One region of the Staphylococcus sp. Z5-21 genome, then DNA from elsewhere that is predicted to be linked to it. Evidence: a T-box and tRNA genes for the amino acid it is inferred to sense, from the RefSeq annotation. Region 1 holds a T-box; the other holds one or more tRNA genes.

What was found. The T-box of region 1 lies ahead of serS (serine--tRNA ligase). A T-box ahead of a tRNA ligase gene usually reads a tRNA of that ligase, here a tRNA-Ser.
Region 2: it has a tRNA-Ser gene. The T-box ahead of serS (serine--tRNA ligase) is inferred to sense a tRNA for this amino acid. The anticodon was not compared.

The regions. Positions count from the first base shown of each region.
Region 1 is NZ_CP096462.1:6,942-14,902, reverse strand. It holds gene M1D64_RS00050 (AzlC family ABC transporter permease) at 1-352, opposite strand, end outside; gene serS (serine--tRNA ligase) at 668-1,951, opposite strand; T-box leader at 2,015-2,203, opposite strand; gene hutH (histidine ammonia-lyase) at 2,283-3,782, opposite strand; gene M1D64_RS00035 (NAD(P)H-hydrate dehydratase) at 4,179-4,991, shown strand; gene gyrA (DNA gyrase subunit A) at 5,053-7,746, opposite strand; gene gyrB (DNA topoisomerase (ATP-hydrolyzing) subunit B) at 7,782-7,961, opposite strand, start outside.
Region 2 is NZ_CP096462.1:975,674-983,634, reverse strand. It holds gene M1D64_RS04900 (amino acid ABC transporter ATP-binding protein) at 1-546, opposite strand, end outside; gene M1D64_RS04895 (ABC transporter substrate-binding protein/permease) at 539-2,002, opposite strand; gene M1D64_RS04890 (PTS sugar transporter subunit IIC) at 2,632-3,699, opposite strand; tRNA gene M1D64_RS04885 (tRNA-Leu) at 3,901-3,983, opposite strand; gene panD (aspartate 1-decarboxylase) at 4,283-4,669, opposite strand; tRNA gene M1D64_RS04875 (tRNA-Gly) at 4,882-4,956, opposite strand; tRNA gene M1D64_RS04870 (tRNA-Gly) at 4,966-5,040, opposite strand; tRNA gene M1D64_RS04865 (tRNA-Gly) at 5,062-5,136, opposite strand; tRNA gene M1D64_RS04860 (tRNA-Cys) at 5,147-5,217, opposite strand; tRNA gene M1D64_RS04855 (tRNA-Gln) at 5,227-5,298, opposite strand; tRNA gene M1D64_RS04850 (tRNA-His) at 5,310-5,382, opposite strand; tRNA gene M1D64_RS04845 (tRNA-Trp) at 5,385-5,458, opposite strand; tRNA gene M1D64_RS04840 (tRNA-Tyr) at 5,474-5,557, opposite strand; tRNA gene M1D64_RS04835 (tRNA-Thr) at 5,564-5,639, opposite strand; tRNA gene M1D64_RS04830 (tRNA-Phe) at 5,652-5,724, opposite strand; tRNA gene M1D64_RS04825 (tRNA-Asp) at 5,733-5,808, opposite strand; tRNA gene M1D64_RS04820 (tRNA-Met) at 5,818-5,891, opposite strand; tRNA gene M1D64_RS04815 (tRNA-Ser) at 5,905-5,997, opposite strand; tRNA gene M1D64_RS04810 (tRNA-Ser) at 6,042-6,134, opposite strand; tRNA gene M1D64_RS04805 (tRNA-Ile) at 6,144-6,217, opposite strand; tRNA gene M1D64_RS04800 (tRNA-Met) at 6,245-6,318, opposite strand; tRNA gene M1D64_RS04795 (tRNA-Ala) at 6,344-6,419, opposite strand; tRNA gene M1D64_RS04790 (tRNA-Pro) at 6,440-6,513, opposite strand; tRNA gene M1D64_RS04785 (tRNA-Arg) at 6,522-6,595, opposite strand; tRNA gene M1D64_RS04780 (tRNA-Leu) at 6,614-6,699, opposite strand; tRNA gene M1D64_RS04775 (tRNA-Gly) at 6,707-6,781, opposite strand; tRNA gene M1D64_RS04770 (tRNA-Leu) at 6,785-6,866, opposite strand; tRNA gene M1D64_RS04765 (tRNA-Lys) at 6,883-6,958, opposite strand; tRNA gene M1D64_RS04760 (tRNA-Thr) at 6,966-7,041, opposite strand; tRNA gene M1D64_RS04755 (tRNA-Val) at 7,055-7,130, opposite strand; rRNA gene rrf (5S ribosomal RNA) at 7,140-7,254, opposite strand; rRNA gene M1D64_RS04745 (23S ribosomal RNA) at 7,333-7,961, opposite strand, start outside.

The sequences.
Region 1 (7,961 bases):
CAACCCCAAATGTTTCATCTGTTACCAGTGTTGCCAACCCAATTCTATTTAGTAAACTATAATCCTTATAGCTTGGCGCGAGTGTCATACTTAATAAGAACATCCTAGAATTGACGATGAACGCAGTTAATACAATTGCGGATATAGGTGTACCTGCAATAACAAGCGCGCAAATTATAAATTGTGCTGCGCCTGCGTATACAAGCAAACACAGTAAAATAATTTCCAACAAGCTAAATCCTGAAGCAACTGCAACAATTCCAAAAGATAAACCCACGCCTGCGTATCCTAACAAGGTAGGAATACACGCTTTGACACCTTGTTTAAATGTTACATGCGCTTCATTTTCCATACACACCCACCCTCTCATGGCACTTCAAAAATAATATATCAATTCTAATACAACTCATTCTAAATGCGCAATATCTTTAGACATCCGTTTGTGTGAGGTTAGACTAACGATTGTCTTAAAAAGCTTAAACACACGTTGTTTATATTTCTCTGAATTTTTAGAAATAATTAAGACATACCTCTAAAATATAGCTGAATTCCGCCTAATCATATTTGCTATTTTATACTTTTTACACCTCCCCTACCCTTTCGATAGTGCACAAAAAACGCATAGGACCTATTGTCGCTACGCGTTTTTAGCATTACTTTCAGTTTTTTATTTAGTCGGACGGATGACTGTTTTACCACCCATAAATGGAACTAACACTTCTGGAATTGTAACTGAGCCATCTTCATTTTGATAGTTCTCAACGATAGCTGCAAAGGTACGACCTACAGCTAACCCGCTACCATTTAAAGTATGCGCTAATTCTGGTTTCGCATTTTTATCGCGTTTGAAGCGAATGTTTGAACGACGTGCTTGGAAATCTGTAATATTTGAACAAGAGCTGATTTCTTTATAATCATTATAGCTTGGTAACCAAACTTCTAAATCATATGTTTTACTTGAACCAAAACCAATATCTCCTGTACACAAGATAACACGGCGATATGGTAAACCAAGTTCTTCTAAAATCGCTTCTGCATGATGAGTCATGTCTTCAAGTGCTTGCCAAGAATCTTCAGGTTTTTCAATACGTACCATTTCAACTTTATCAAATTGGTGTAAGCGAATAAGTCCTCGTGTATCACGACCAGCAGATCCAGCCTCACTACGATAACAAGCTGATTGAGCTGTAAATTTAGCTGGTAATACGTCAGGTGCAATGATTTCATTGCGGTAATAATTCGTTAATGGCACTTCTGCAGTTGGAATGGTATAAAGGCCTTCTTTTTCTACTTTAAATAAGTCTTCTTCAAATTTAGGAAGTTGACCTGTACCATACATAGAATCGGCATTAACTAATTGTGGTACCATCATTTCCGTATAGCCATGTTGTGTCGTATGTTTCGTAATCATGTAGTTCATTAACGCTCTCTCTAATTGTGCACCGTCACCTGTCAAGAATACGAATCTCGCACCAGAGACTTTAGCTGCTCTTTCAAAATCAACCATCTCTAACTCTTCTACTAAATCCCAGTGTGCTTTATCTTCAAATTCAAAAGTTCTAGGTGTACCCCAACGTTTAACTTCTATATTATCTTCATCCGTAGCACCTTCTGGTACATCGTCGTGAATGATATTTGGAATACGAGACAATTTATCATTAAGGTCAACATCTACTTGATTTAAAGTATCATCTAGTACTTTAATTTCATCACCTAGGTTACGCATAGCTGCGATTGCATAGTCTGCATCTTCTTTATTACGTTTTTTCTGAGCAATTTCTCCACTTACTTTATTACGCTCTGCCTTCATTTCTTCGGCTTGACTGATAAGTTGACGACGTTGCTCATCTAGTTCTAATACTTCATCTACTACTTTTGAATCCATACCACGTTTTGCAACTTTTTCTTTAAGGAATTCTGGATCATTACGGAATAATTTGATATCTAACATGCTGCTCATCCTTTCAAATTTCAAAATTTATTGGATAATAACACAAAAAGACCACGTCCCTGTACAAGGGACGTGGTCTACGCGTTGCCACCCTATTTAACAGTCCAAAATTAGACTGCACTCTCACTAAATAACGGCTATAACCGATTGTTCTCATATAGTAGGTAGATTCATATTAAATATGATTACTTGTTCACACTAACCACAAGCTCTCTGAAATCAAAATTCAATATTACTTATCCTACGAACAATAGCATAATTAAGTTAATTTAAATATAGCAAATAACATCAGCTATTTCAAGGGTGACAACGTTTATGTCAATTAAAGTCCCTACATATAAGCAAGATCTTGTAAATATTGCGATACCGCTTCAATATCTTTATGGAACTGTCTATCTTCTGTAATTGATGGTACGATGTGACGTAATTCTTGATACTTTTCATATGTTTTCGGTGATAATTTATCAATATCTTTATATTCAACGGCTTGTAATGCAATAATCGTTTCAATTGCTAAGACACGTCTCGCATTTTCAATGATGTGATAGCCATGACGAGAGGCAATTGTTCCCATCGAAACGTGATCCTCTTGATTAGCTGACGATGGTATTGAGTCAACACTTGCTGGATGTGCGAGTGTTTTATTTTCTGATACTAGGCTCGCAGCAGCATACTGCATAATCATCGCACCACTCTGTAATCCTGGTTGTGGGCTTAAAAAGGCAGGCAATCCATTATTTAATTGAGGATTTACGAGTCGTTCTAGACGACGCTCTGAGACATTAGCCAATTCACTTACACCTAACTTTAAGAAATCTAATGCAAAGGCAATCGGTTGCCCATGGAAATTACCTCCAGAAATAACAAGCGTTTCATCGCCTTCATCAAATATTAATGGATTATCATTAGCAGCGTTCATTTCAAATTCTAATTTTTCTTTCACATAATTAAATACTTGAAAACTTGCGCCATGTATTTGTGGAATACAGCGTAATGTGTATGCATCTTGTACACGTATGTCACCTTGTGTAGTGGTTAACTCTGAGCCATCTAACCAATCTAACATTCTAGCTGCAACATCTATTTGTTCTTGAAAATTACGTGCTTTATGCACTTTTTCATTATAAGCATCTGTAATGCCATTTAATGCTTGATGTGTTAGAGCTGCAATCCATTCTGCTTGGTAACCTAAGGCTTCCGCTTCAATATAATTAATCACACCTTGCGCAGTCATCGCTTGCGTGCCATTGATGAGTGCAAGCCCTTCTTTAGCTTGTAATTGTATTGGGTTACGATTTAATTGATTTAAGACATACCGGCTGTCAACTTCTTCACCTTTAAAAAATACATTGCCTTCACCAATTAAAGCTAATGCTAAATGAGATAATGGCGCTAAATCCCCTGATGCCCCTAAAGAGCCTTGCTGTGGAATCACTGGTACAATTCTGTGATTGATATAATAAACAAGTTGCTCTAATAACGCGACTGTCGTACCAGAATGACCTTTCAACAGAGTATTTAATCGTAAGACCATCATTACTAAAGCAACTTCTTCTGAAAATGGTTTCCCAACACCACAAGCATGTGATCGAATTAAATTTACTTGTAATTGATTGTATTCACCTTTATCAATTCGCACATCACTAAATAATCCAAATCCAGTTGTAATACCATAGATTGTTTCTTTGTTTTCTATAATGTGTTCCACCGTTTGTCTACTTTTCTTTACGCGTTCCAGTGCTTCTTGTGTTACTTCAACGGTATCTTCCTTATTTAAGAACATTTTAATATCATTGATTGTCAACATTTCACCATTAAGTTGTAATGTCATTTCCCCATCTCCTCGCTTATCTATTTTGTTCAATTAATTCGAGTATACGCTTACATTTTCACACGAACAATAGGATTGACCATATCCGTAATATGGTATTAAATTACTGATTTAATGGGATAAAGTCGTATCAAAATTATGTTTTCTAAAATTAATATTTTCTTTACGACTTTGCCTATTGACTAATCTCGAAACCAGGTATAATATTTCTTATTGTATTTATAAATGAGCACATGAAAATAAGATATAAGTAACTTAAAAGAAAATGGTTTTAAAATTCTATAATATAGAGAATATAAGATAGCCAACTTTAACATTTATCATTTTAAGCAGATGCTTATCTTTTTCAAGTCAACGTATTAAATTAACGCTAAATGTTTAAAAGGAGGTTTCAAAATGGAAACTTTATCACAAGTAAGCATTCCAAAACGTAAAGATGAAACACATAAAGGTGATTATGGGAGAATTCTTTTAATTGGGGGTAATGCGAACTTAGGTGGTGCAATCATGCTTGCAGCTCGAGCGTGTGTTTATAGTGGTAGCGGATTAATCACTGTAGCTACACATCCAACAAATCATGCCGCTTTACATTCACGTTGTCCAGAGGCCATGGTGATTGATATTAACGATACTAAAATGTTAACAAAAATGATTGAGAACACGGATTGTATCTTAATCGGACCGGGACTCGGTTGTGATTTTAAAGGCAATAATGCCATCACTTTCCTATTACAAAATATTCAACCATATCAAAAATTAATTGTAGATGGGGATGCTATAACAATTTTTAGTAAATTGAAACCAGACATTCCTACGTGTAAGGTTATCTTTACGCCTCACCAAAAAGAGTGGGAACGTTTAAGTGGTATTCCTATAGAGGAACAAACGTATGAACGTAATCGTGAAGCCGCAGATCGCATTGGTGCAACCATTGTTTTAAAAATGCACGGAACTGAAATCTATTTCAGAGGTAAAGACTACAAACTGCCAATAGGGACACCTGCAATGGCTACAGGTGGTATGGGTGATACTTTATCTGGTATGATTACAAGCTTTGTCGGCCAATTCAACGACACAGAAGAAGCCGTTACAAGTGCTACGTATACGCATAGTTATATTGGAGAACAGTTAGCAGAAAAAATGTATGTCGTGCCACCATCCAGACTAATCAGTGAAATACCTCATGCTATGAAAGCTTTAGAAAATTAAGCCAAAAAAGACCTACCTCATTGAGGTAGGTCTTTTTTATAATGACTATTATCGCATAAAATTACTCTTCTTCGTTATCTTCATTGTCCGCATTATCAATATCTTCATTCACACGGTCCATAAAGTCTTGTCGTACTTCTTGACGATCATCATCATCTGATACATCACTATCTTCAACTTCTGTATGAATGGCGTTGCCTGGTGCATCGTCCTCTATCACAGCTTCACCTTGTTGTGAATCTTGTGCTATTTGTTCAGTTGCATCAGTAATTTCTGAATCGGAGGCAATTGCTTCAGTTTCTGTTTCAGCTTCATCTTCCTCATTTACTTTAGCTACTGTAGATACGAATTGATTTTCACCTAATTTAATCAATCTCACACCTTGTGCTGCACGACCGTTTTGTGAAATATCCTCTACATCAATACGGATAATCACGCCAGAGTTTGTAACAACCATCAAGTCTTCTTCACCAGTCACTGATGTGATACAAACTACATTACCATTACGTTCTGTGATAGTCGCTGTTTTAATACCTTTACCACCACGGTTTGATAATCTGTAATCTTCAACTGGTGTACGTTTACCGTAACCATTTTCAGTCACGACGAGTATTTCATCATCGCTTTCGACTTTTGTAACATCTAAACCGACTACTTTATCGTCTTCTCTAAGTGTAATACCTTTCACACCCGCTGCGGTACGGCCAAGTGGACGTAAGGCAGTTTCAGGGAAGCGAATTAATGAAGCGTGCGATGTACCGATTAGAATATCAGTTTCACCATCAGTTAGACGTACTGCAATCAATTCGTCATCCTGTTTGAAACTAATCGCAATTTTACCGTTTTTATTAATATGTGAGAAGTTACTTAGGGCAGAACGTTTCACTCTACCTTTTTGAGTAGCAAAGACTAAATAATCTTCTTCACTTTCTAAATCTTTAACAGCAATCATCGTACTAATCGATTCGTCATTATCTAACTCAATTGCGTTAACTACTGGGATACCTTTAGACTGTCGAGAAAGCTCAGGCACTTCGTAGCCTTTAAGTTTATAGACACGACCTTTATTCGTAAAGAATAGCACGTTGTCATGTGTACTTAACGTCACAAGTTGACTTACAAAGTCTTCTTCTAGCGTATTCATACCTTGAACACCACGACCACCACGGTGTTGTGCTCTATAAGTTGAAACTGGTAATCGTTTGATGTAGTTATTATGACTTAACGTAATCACAATTTGTTCTTCTGGAATTAGATCTTCATCTTCAATGTCATCTAAACCACCAAGTTGGATTTCAGTCTTACGTTCATCACCATAACGCTCACGGACATCAATCAATTCATCACGAACAATTTGTAATAATTTTTCTTCGTCTGCAAGGATAGATTTCAATTCTTCAATATAAGCAATTAGTTCATTATATTCAGCTTCAATCTTATCTCTTTCTAAACCAGTTAAACGTCTTAAACGCATATCTAAAATCGCTTGTGCTTGACGTTCAGATAATTTAAATTGTTCTTGTAAACTTGCCATGGCAATCTTATCGTTATCTGATTCACGAATAACTCTGATAATTTCATCAATATGATCAAGCGCAATTCTCAAACCTTCTAAGATATGTGCACGATCTAAAGCTTTTTTCAAATTATATTCGGTACGTCTTCTTACAACGACTTTTTGATGTTCTAAGTATTCAACTAAGGCATCTTTAAGTGAAATAAGTTTTGGTCTGCCATTAACTAAGGCAATCATGTTTACACCAAATGATGTTTGTAATGGTGTTTGTTTGTATAAGTTATTTAAGACAACACTCGCGTTGGCATCTTTACGGATATCGATTACTACACGGACACCTGTACGTAAACTTGTTTCATCTCGTAAGTCTGTGATACCGTCTATTTTCTTATCACGCGCTAATTCAGCAATCTTTTCTATCATACGTGCTTTGTTAACTTGGTACGGTACTTCTGTAACAACAATACGTTGACGGCCGCCACCACGTTCTTCTATTTCTGCACGAGAGCGCAATTGTATTGATCCACGACCTGTTTCAAATGCACGACGAATCCCACTCTTTCCAAGGATAATACCTGCAGTCGGGAAGTCTGGCCCTTGTATATCTTCCATCAATTCAGCAATGGTAATATCGGGATTATAACTTAAACTTAAAATACCGTTGATGACCTCTGTTAAATTATGTGGTGGAATATTTGTAGCCATACCAACAGCGATACCTGATGCACCATTAACTAATAAGTTAGGGAATCTAGCAGGTAAGACTGACGGCTCTCTTTCATTACCATCATAGTTATCGATAAAATCAATGGTATCTTTATTTAAATCTCTAAGTAATTCAAGTGTAATCTTAGACATACGTGCTTCTGTATAACGCATCGCAGCCGCACCATCGCCATCCATAGAACCAAAGTTACCTTGTCCATCAACTAAAGGATATCGATAGCTGAAGTCTTGTGCCATTCTAACCATTGCTTCATAAATTGATGAGTCACCATGTGGGTGATATTTACCCATTACGTCCCCAACAATACGCGCAGATTTCTTGTATGACTTGTCTGGTGTCATACCTTGTTCATGTAATCCATACAATATGCGTCGATGTACTGGTTTCAAACCATCTCTAACATCAGGTAAAGCACGTGAGACAATAACACTCATCGCATAGTCTAAGAATGACTCGCGCATCTCACTCGTTATATTTCGTTCATTAATTCTTGATTCAGGTAATTCAGCCATCAAGATATCCTCCTTCAAAAATTCAGTTCATCGTATTAGAAATCTAAGTTGGCATAGACTGCATTATCTTCAATAAACTGTCTACGGTTCTCTACAACGTCGCCCATTAACATTTCGAAGACTTGGTCCGCTTCAATCGCATCATCCAATGATACTTGTAACATGGCTCTATTTTCTGGATTCATGGTAGTTTCCCATAATTGATCCGCATTCAT
Region 2 (7,961 bases), 970 kb from region 1:
TAGATCTTTCATTACCTTAAGCACATCACCAACAACTTCAGGATCAAGTGCTGACGTTGGTTCATCAAATAATAACACTTCAGGATTCATTGCCAATGCTCTAGCAATTGCAACCCTCTGCTTTTGTCCACCAGATAATTGAGAGGGATAAGCGTCTGCTTTATCTGCTAATCCAACCTTTTCAAGTAATGATTTCGCCTGTTGTTTTAAATTAGCGATATTATCTTTTTTCAATAAACTTGGCGCTAATATAACATTATCTATGACCTTTTTATGAGGAAACAAATTAAAATTTTGAAATACCATCCCCATTTGTTGACGTAAGGTTTCTAACTCAGTGCTGTTATGAGTTAAATGTTGTTCTTTAAAAATAACTTCCCCACTAGTCGGTGTTTCTAACAAATTCATGCAACGAAGTAATGTACTTTTCCCACTACCAGAAGGACCAATGATTGCGACGACTTCACCTTGATTTACCGTTAAATCAATTCCTTTGAGCACTTCATTTTTACCAAAAGATTTATATAAATTTTTAATATTAATCACTAACTTTCATTCTCCCTTCAAAGTAATACATCACTCTAGATAATGTAAATGTAAGAATAAAGTATAGTATTGCAGCAACGATTAATGGTGTAAATGGATCAAATGACGCACCTTGTACAACTTGTGCATTGAACATTATTTCACTAACACCAATGACTGAAACAATTGACGATTCTTTAATTACCGTTACAAATTCATTACCTAAAGCCGGTAAAATATTTTTAATAGCTTGCGGTAAAATAACTGACTTCATTGTCTGACCATAAGTTAAACCTAAACTACGTGCTGCTTCAGTTTGTCCACTATCAACAGCGTTAATACCTGCTCTTATTATTTCGGCAATATATGCTGAACAATTAATTACTAAAGCAATCATACCGCATATAAGCGCTGATATATTTAATCCAAGAACTGCTGTTGTTCCAAAGTAAACAAGGAATACTTGAACTAAAAGCGGTGTCCCTCTTAGGAATTCAATATAAGCTGAAGCAAGCCAACTTAATAATTTAATTTTGCTTAACTTAAGTAAAGCAATACCAGCACCAAACACTGTCCCTAATAGAACACCAACAATGGAAATTAATATCGTGTTCTGAATACCTTTTAAGAAGAAATTACCATACTTAGTGAAAAAATTACCGTCATCTTTTTTCATTGCTTCTGCCGCAGAAGCTTTATAATCCTTAATTAAATTATTATCTTTAACATCTTTGATAGATGCATTCAATTTTTCCATTAATTTTGGAGAATGTTTCGGAGCAGCGATTGCTGTACTTTTTGTACCTTCATTAAATTTAACATTTTCAGCAAATGTTAAATCTTTATTTTGTTTCAAATAAGCTTCAGCTACTGGTCCTTCGATGACCATTCCTTTTACCTTACCACTCTTTAATGACATGATTACTTCTGGAACTCTAGTCAAAGATTGTACCTGTGCATTATCAATTTCACTCTGAGCAATTTTTTCTTGTTGTGTTTGTTTTTGAACACCTATTTTTTTATTTGCAAAATCGTCAATATCTTTTAAATTATCTGCATCTGATTTTTTTATTATCATTTTTTGTTGGACTGTCATATATGGGTTAGAAAAATCTACTTCTTTTTCACGCTCTGGTGTTGGTGTCATACCAGAAATAATTAAATCGACTTTCCCAGTCTTAATTGCTCCCAATAAACTGTCAAATTGCATATTTACAATTTTTAATTTCAGATGATTATCTTTAGCTACTTTTTTAGCTAAGTCAATATCGATACCTGCATATTCCGATTTACCATTTACATTATGCTCAAATTCATATGGTGCATAATCTGCAGATAAACCTACGCGTAATTCACCACGCGCTTTTATTTTATCCCATTGATCCTGTTCCGCTCCATGTGCAACAGGGCTAATGTAAGTTAATATACCGCTACTAATTAAAATAACAGTCATAATCAATTTAATCATGTGTTTCATTTTCTAACCCCTTTCTATATAATTCATTATTATACATAATTACGAAATAATATTCAATATAATTTTAGGAATCTATTTAAACTTATATAAACAGCTAATTACCTCAAATTCTGTCCCTTGAGTATAAAAAAAGAGAGCCTGGGACAAAACTAGATGTCTCAGACTCTTGTTCAATTAGGCACTAAATGACTAAATTGAAAATGTATAGCCTACTTATTTTAAAGAAACTATTTTTCCTATTCTTATGGAAAAGAGTAGTTCTTATACATAGGCTAAATCTTATATATAATTCTAGTGAAACTTATACATGCACGTTAGCTCAGGCAGACCTTTATCATAGTTATCTCTGCCTTGTTTACATAGGTGGAACTACAAAAGACCCACTAGAAAATTTAATTTCTGCCCTATGCTTCATAATCAATTACAGGTTGCTGTCATGCTTGTTAATATACATTAATTTATACTCTATACCTTAAAGTAAAATATATAGACATAGAAAATAATATTGACACTATAATAAACTTAAAGTTTTAGATTTTTAGACTTAACTACACCTATACAATACCTTGAAAATGTATAGATATTCATTTTCTTAGATAACCAACTGCCATACACAAATTCAAAACACTTTATTGTTTTGGTATTTCAAATCTATATATGTCATCTGAATAACTGCCTATGAATTTTTTACATAATTCATGTACAAAAAATGCTGCTACAAATGGAATAATAAGATAACCAAAAATTAAAAGGATAATATTTATTACTGGATCACCATCCATCCGATTAAATGCGTTTATTGGCCCTACTAAACCTGTATAACCAAAACCAGCAGACATTGGTGTCCCTTGAATTCCTATGAAATAAGCAATTAACCCTCCTATGATACCATTAATAACTAAAGGCACCGCGATGATTAAATGTTTAAAGTATACTGGAATCATCATTTTAGCTGCACCAATAATTAATACAAGATTGACACCTGCACCATTCACTCGTATTGAACCGAATAAAAATGTTACACAAGCTGCTACAATACCCATATTAGCTGCACCACTTCCTAAACCAGACAAACCAATTGCAGTGGCAATTGCTACCACAGATATGGGTGTAACCATTAATAAAGAATATGTAACACAGATAAGGATAGACATCAACATAGGATTCAGTTCTGTAAAAGAACTCACTAAATGTCCAATTCCTTTCGTCACATTCGATACATACCCTAGTGTATAAATACCTATAATGCCACTTACAACCGGAATCACTACCGGTAAAATAATCATTTCAAGCGATCCTAATTTGTTTTGAAGTATTAAATATAAAAAACAGGCTACCATGACTACTAATATCGTATTTATAATATCTCCAATACCATTTAACATAAAACCGTTTGATGTTATTTTTACTGCCCCACTACCAAGCATTGCAGAAACGCCAACCATCGTTGCACCAGCACCACTAAATTTAAATTGATGCGCTGCTAATACTCCAATAATAAAAGCCATAAATGATTGAATTAATACAACCAATTGATACACTGATTCTAATAATTGATTACCTTCTTTGAAGAATTTTAATAACTCTCCTAACAATGCATTCGGTATTAATGCAATTACAACACCAGCACCCACAGCTTGAAGTATGTTGCTAAAAAATTGTTTACTACTATTGTTTTTAGTTTTACTCTTAGACATTCATTTTCCTCCAAATAAAGCATTAGACTCATAATATTATACTTTCTTAAAAACCACAATATAAAGTTATAATGGTAAATATAATATCAATGATTTATATTCTTTTTTTAAATTTAAAACAAAACGTATATTTGACATAAAAAAAGAACCTCGTAGATACGAGGTTCAAAAACAAACAGAGTCTGTTTATTACTATAGTTATACCGGTGGTCGGGATCGAACCGACACTCCAAGAAGGAACGGGATTTTGAGTCCCGCGCGTCTGCCAATTCCGCCACACCGGCTCAATAAATAATTGAGCGATCACTTATTTTACAAAAAGTAACCGTTTATGTTCGAAACAGCATAAATACATTATATAACTTAGAACTTTTGTCGTCAATAGATTTCTTAATAAAGAGCGTAATCACTAGCTTTTGAAAGAAAAACACCTTACTAAAAAAGTATAAATTGTCACTATTCATAATATCTTTGCCTTATAAATAAATTAAACTAATTACCACGTCTTAATTTAAATAAATTCATCATTTTTAATTAGAATCAAATTATTAAGTACAAATCAAATTAACTATTTACTTAAAAATCAATCTAAAATTATTTCATTTTCCTTTTCACCAATCATTTGTGTTATTTGGTTAAATTCATTCATTACAGCTACTTTAGGTACGTGATTTATAAGCTCAGTTTCATTTAATTGAACATATGTCATAATAATCACAACATCGTCTACTTCTACTAACCTAGAAGCAGCTCCATTTAAGCATATCTTACCACTTCCACGTTCTCCTTCAATAACATAGGTTTCAAAACGTGCACCATTATTATTATTTACAATTGCCACTTTCTCATTGGGTAATATATCTACTGCTTCCAATATATCTTTATCAATCGTAATACTACCTACATAGTTTAAATTAGATTCTGTTACTCTTGCTCTGTGAATTTTTCCATTCATCATTGTACGTATCATAGAAATTATAGCTCCTATAGTTCAAATTTTTAATTATACATAAATCAAGTATTAATTATTACTTCATATAACATAACCACTTAATAATACCACATTGATTAAGACGTTAAAATAATATTTACCTCAATATAAATAAACAACAATCCAAAGTGATTATTAAATTTATATACTTAAAAAAGTGTAAAAAAAAACTTCCTTAATGGAAGAATAAATGGAGCGGAAGATAGGACTTACACCTATACCTCATTCCGGGAAGGAACGTGTTCTAAAAGTTGAACTACTCCCGCAAAATAATATGGAGCGGAAGATAGGACTTACACCTACACCTCGTTCCGGGAAAGAACGTGTTCTAAAAGTTGAACTACCCCCGCATGGGATATAATAATTTAATATGGAGCGGAAGATAGGACTTACACCTATACCTCATTCCGGGAAGGAACGTGTTCTAAAAGTTAAACTACTCCCGCATATTGTTGAAGGCGGCAACCGGATTTGAACCGGTGATAAAGGTTTTGCAGACCTCTGCCTTACCACTTGGCTATGCCGCCAATAAAAAACTGGGCTAGCTGGATTCGAACCAGCGCGTGATGGAGTCAAAGTCCATTGCCTTACCGCTTGGCTATAGCCCAATAATACTAAGGGCGGATGATGGGAATCGAACCCACGAGTGTCGGAACCACAATCCGATGCGTTAACCACTTCGCCACAACCGCCATGGCAGGGGCAGTAGGAATCGAACCCACATCAAAGGTTTTGGAGACCTCTATTCTACCGTTGAAATATGCCCCTATTAAATTAAATAAATGGTGGAGGGGGGCAGATTCGAACTGCCGAACCCGAAGGAGCGGATTTACAGTCCGCCGCGTTTAGCCACTTCGCTACCCCTCCAAAAGATGGTGCCGGCCAGAGGACTTGAACCCCCAACCTACTGATTACAAGTCAGTTGCTCTACCAGTTGAGCTAGGCCGGCTTGCATTAAAAATGGTTCAGGACAGAATCGAACTGCCGACACATGGAGCTTCAATCCATTGCTCTACCAACTGAGCTACTGAACCATAATAAATGGCGGTCCCGATGGGATTCGAACCCACGATCTCCTGCGTGACAGGCAGGCGTGTTAACCGCTACACTACGGGACCTTTTAAAAATTGCGGGAGGCGGATTTGAACCACCGACCTTCGGGTTATGAGCCCGACGAGCTACCGAACTGCTCCATCCCGCGTTAATAATATAAATGGCGGAGGAAGAGGGATTCGAACCCCCGCGAGCCGTTAAGCTCCTGTCGGTTTTCAAGACCGATCCCTTCAGCCGGACTTGGGTATTCCTCCACAAATATTAGCTAAAAATAAATTATATTCAATTATTATAAAGATGGCGGAGGAAGAGGGATTCGAACCCCCGCGGGCCGTTAAGCCCCTGTCGGTTTTCAAGACCGATCCCTTCAGCCGGACTTGGGTATTCCTCCAAAATTATATGGACCTTGCAGGACTCGAACCTGCGACCGAACGGTTATGAGCCGTTAGCTCTAACCAACTGAGCTAAAGGTCCTAAATATAATTTACAACTAATAATTAGTGGCGGTGGAGGGGATCGAACCCCCGACCTCACGGGTATGAACCGTACGCTCTAGCCAGCTGAGCTACACCGCCGTTGTATTTTAGTTTGTATTAAATATGGTGGAGACTAGCGGGATCGAACCGCTGACCTCCTGCGTGCAAAGCAGGCGCTCTCCCATCTGAGCTAAGCCCCCATATACAAATTTTCAGGGAATCGGGAAGACAGGATTCGAACCTGCGACCCCTTGGTCCCAAACCAAGTGCTCTACCAAGCTGAGCTACTTCCCGTAAATTAGTGCGCCCAATAGGGGTCGAACCTATAACCTCTTGATTCGTAGTCAAGTACTCTATCCAGTTGAGCTATGGGCGCATAATTTTTATAGGATGATGCCGAGGACCGGAATCGAACCGGTACGATAATCACTTATCGCAGGATTTTAAGTCCTGTGCGTCTGCCAGTTCCGCCACCCCGGCAAAATAATGGAGCAGAAGACGGGATTCGAACCCGCGACCCCGACCTTGGCAAGGTCGTATTCTACCGCTGAACTACTTCTGCATATGCGGGTGAAGGGAGTCGAACCCCCACGCCGTAAGGCGCTAGATCCTAAGTCTAGTGCGTCTGCCAATTCCGCCACACCCGCGATATTAAAATGATAATGGTGAGCCATAGTGGGCTCGAACCACTGACCCTCTGATTAAAAGTCAGATGCTCTACCAACTGAGCTAATGGCTCATCAAAATGGTGCCGGCCAGAGGACTTGAACCCCCAACCTACTGATTACAAGTCAGTTGCTCTACCAGTTGAGCTAGGCCGGCTAAATTAAATAAATGGTGGAGGATGACGGGTTCGAACCGCCGACCCTCTGCTTGTAAGGCAGATGCTCTCCCAGCTGAGCTAATCCTCCATATAAATTGCCTGGCAACGTCCTACTCTTGCGGAACGTAAGTCCGACTACCATCGGCGCTAAGGAGCTTAACTTCTGTGTTCGGCATGGGAACAGGTGTGACCTCCTTGCCATTGTCACCAGACAATGAAATGTATGAAATTATACATTCAAAACTAGATAGTAAGTAAAATATGATTCAACCAAACAAAACATTTAAAATTTGATTAAGTCTTCGATCGATTAGTATTCGTCAGCTGCACATATCGCTATGCTTCCACCTCGAACCTATTAACCTCATCATCTTTGAGGGATCTTATAACCGAAGTTGGGAAATCTCATCTTGAGGGGGGCTTCATGCTTAGATGCTTTCAGCACTTATCCCGTCCATACATAGCTACCCAGCGATGCCGTTGGCACGACAACTGGTACACCAGAGGTATGTCCATCCCGGTCCTCTCGTACTAAGGACAGCTCCTCTCAAATTTCCTACGCCCACGACGGATAGGGACCGAACTGTCTCACGACGTTCTGAACCCAGCTCGCGTACCGCTTTAATGGGCGAACAGCCCAACCCTTGGGACCGACTACAGCCCCAGGATGCGATGAGCCGACATCGAGGTGCCAAACCTCCCCGTCGATGTGAACTCTTGGGGGAGATAAGCCTGTTATCCCCGGGGTAGCTTTTATCCGTTGAGCGATGGCCCTTCCATGCGGAACCACCGGATCACTAAGTCCGTCTTTCGACCCTGCTCGACTTGTAAGTCTCGCAGTCAAGCTTCCTTATGCCTTTACACTCTATGAATGATTTCCAACCATTCTGAGGAAACCTTTGAGCGCCTCCGTTACTCT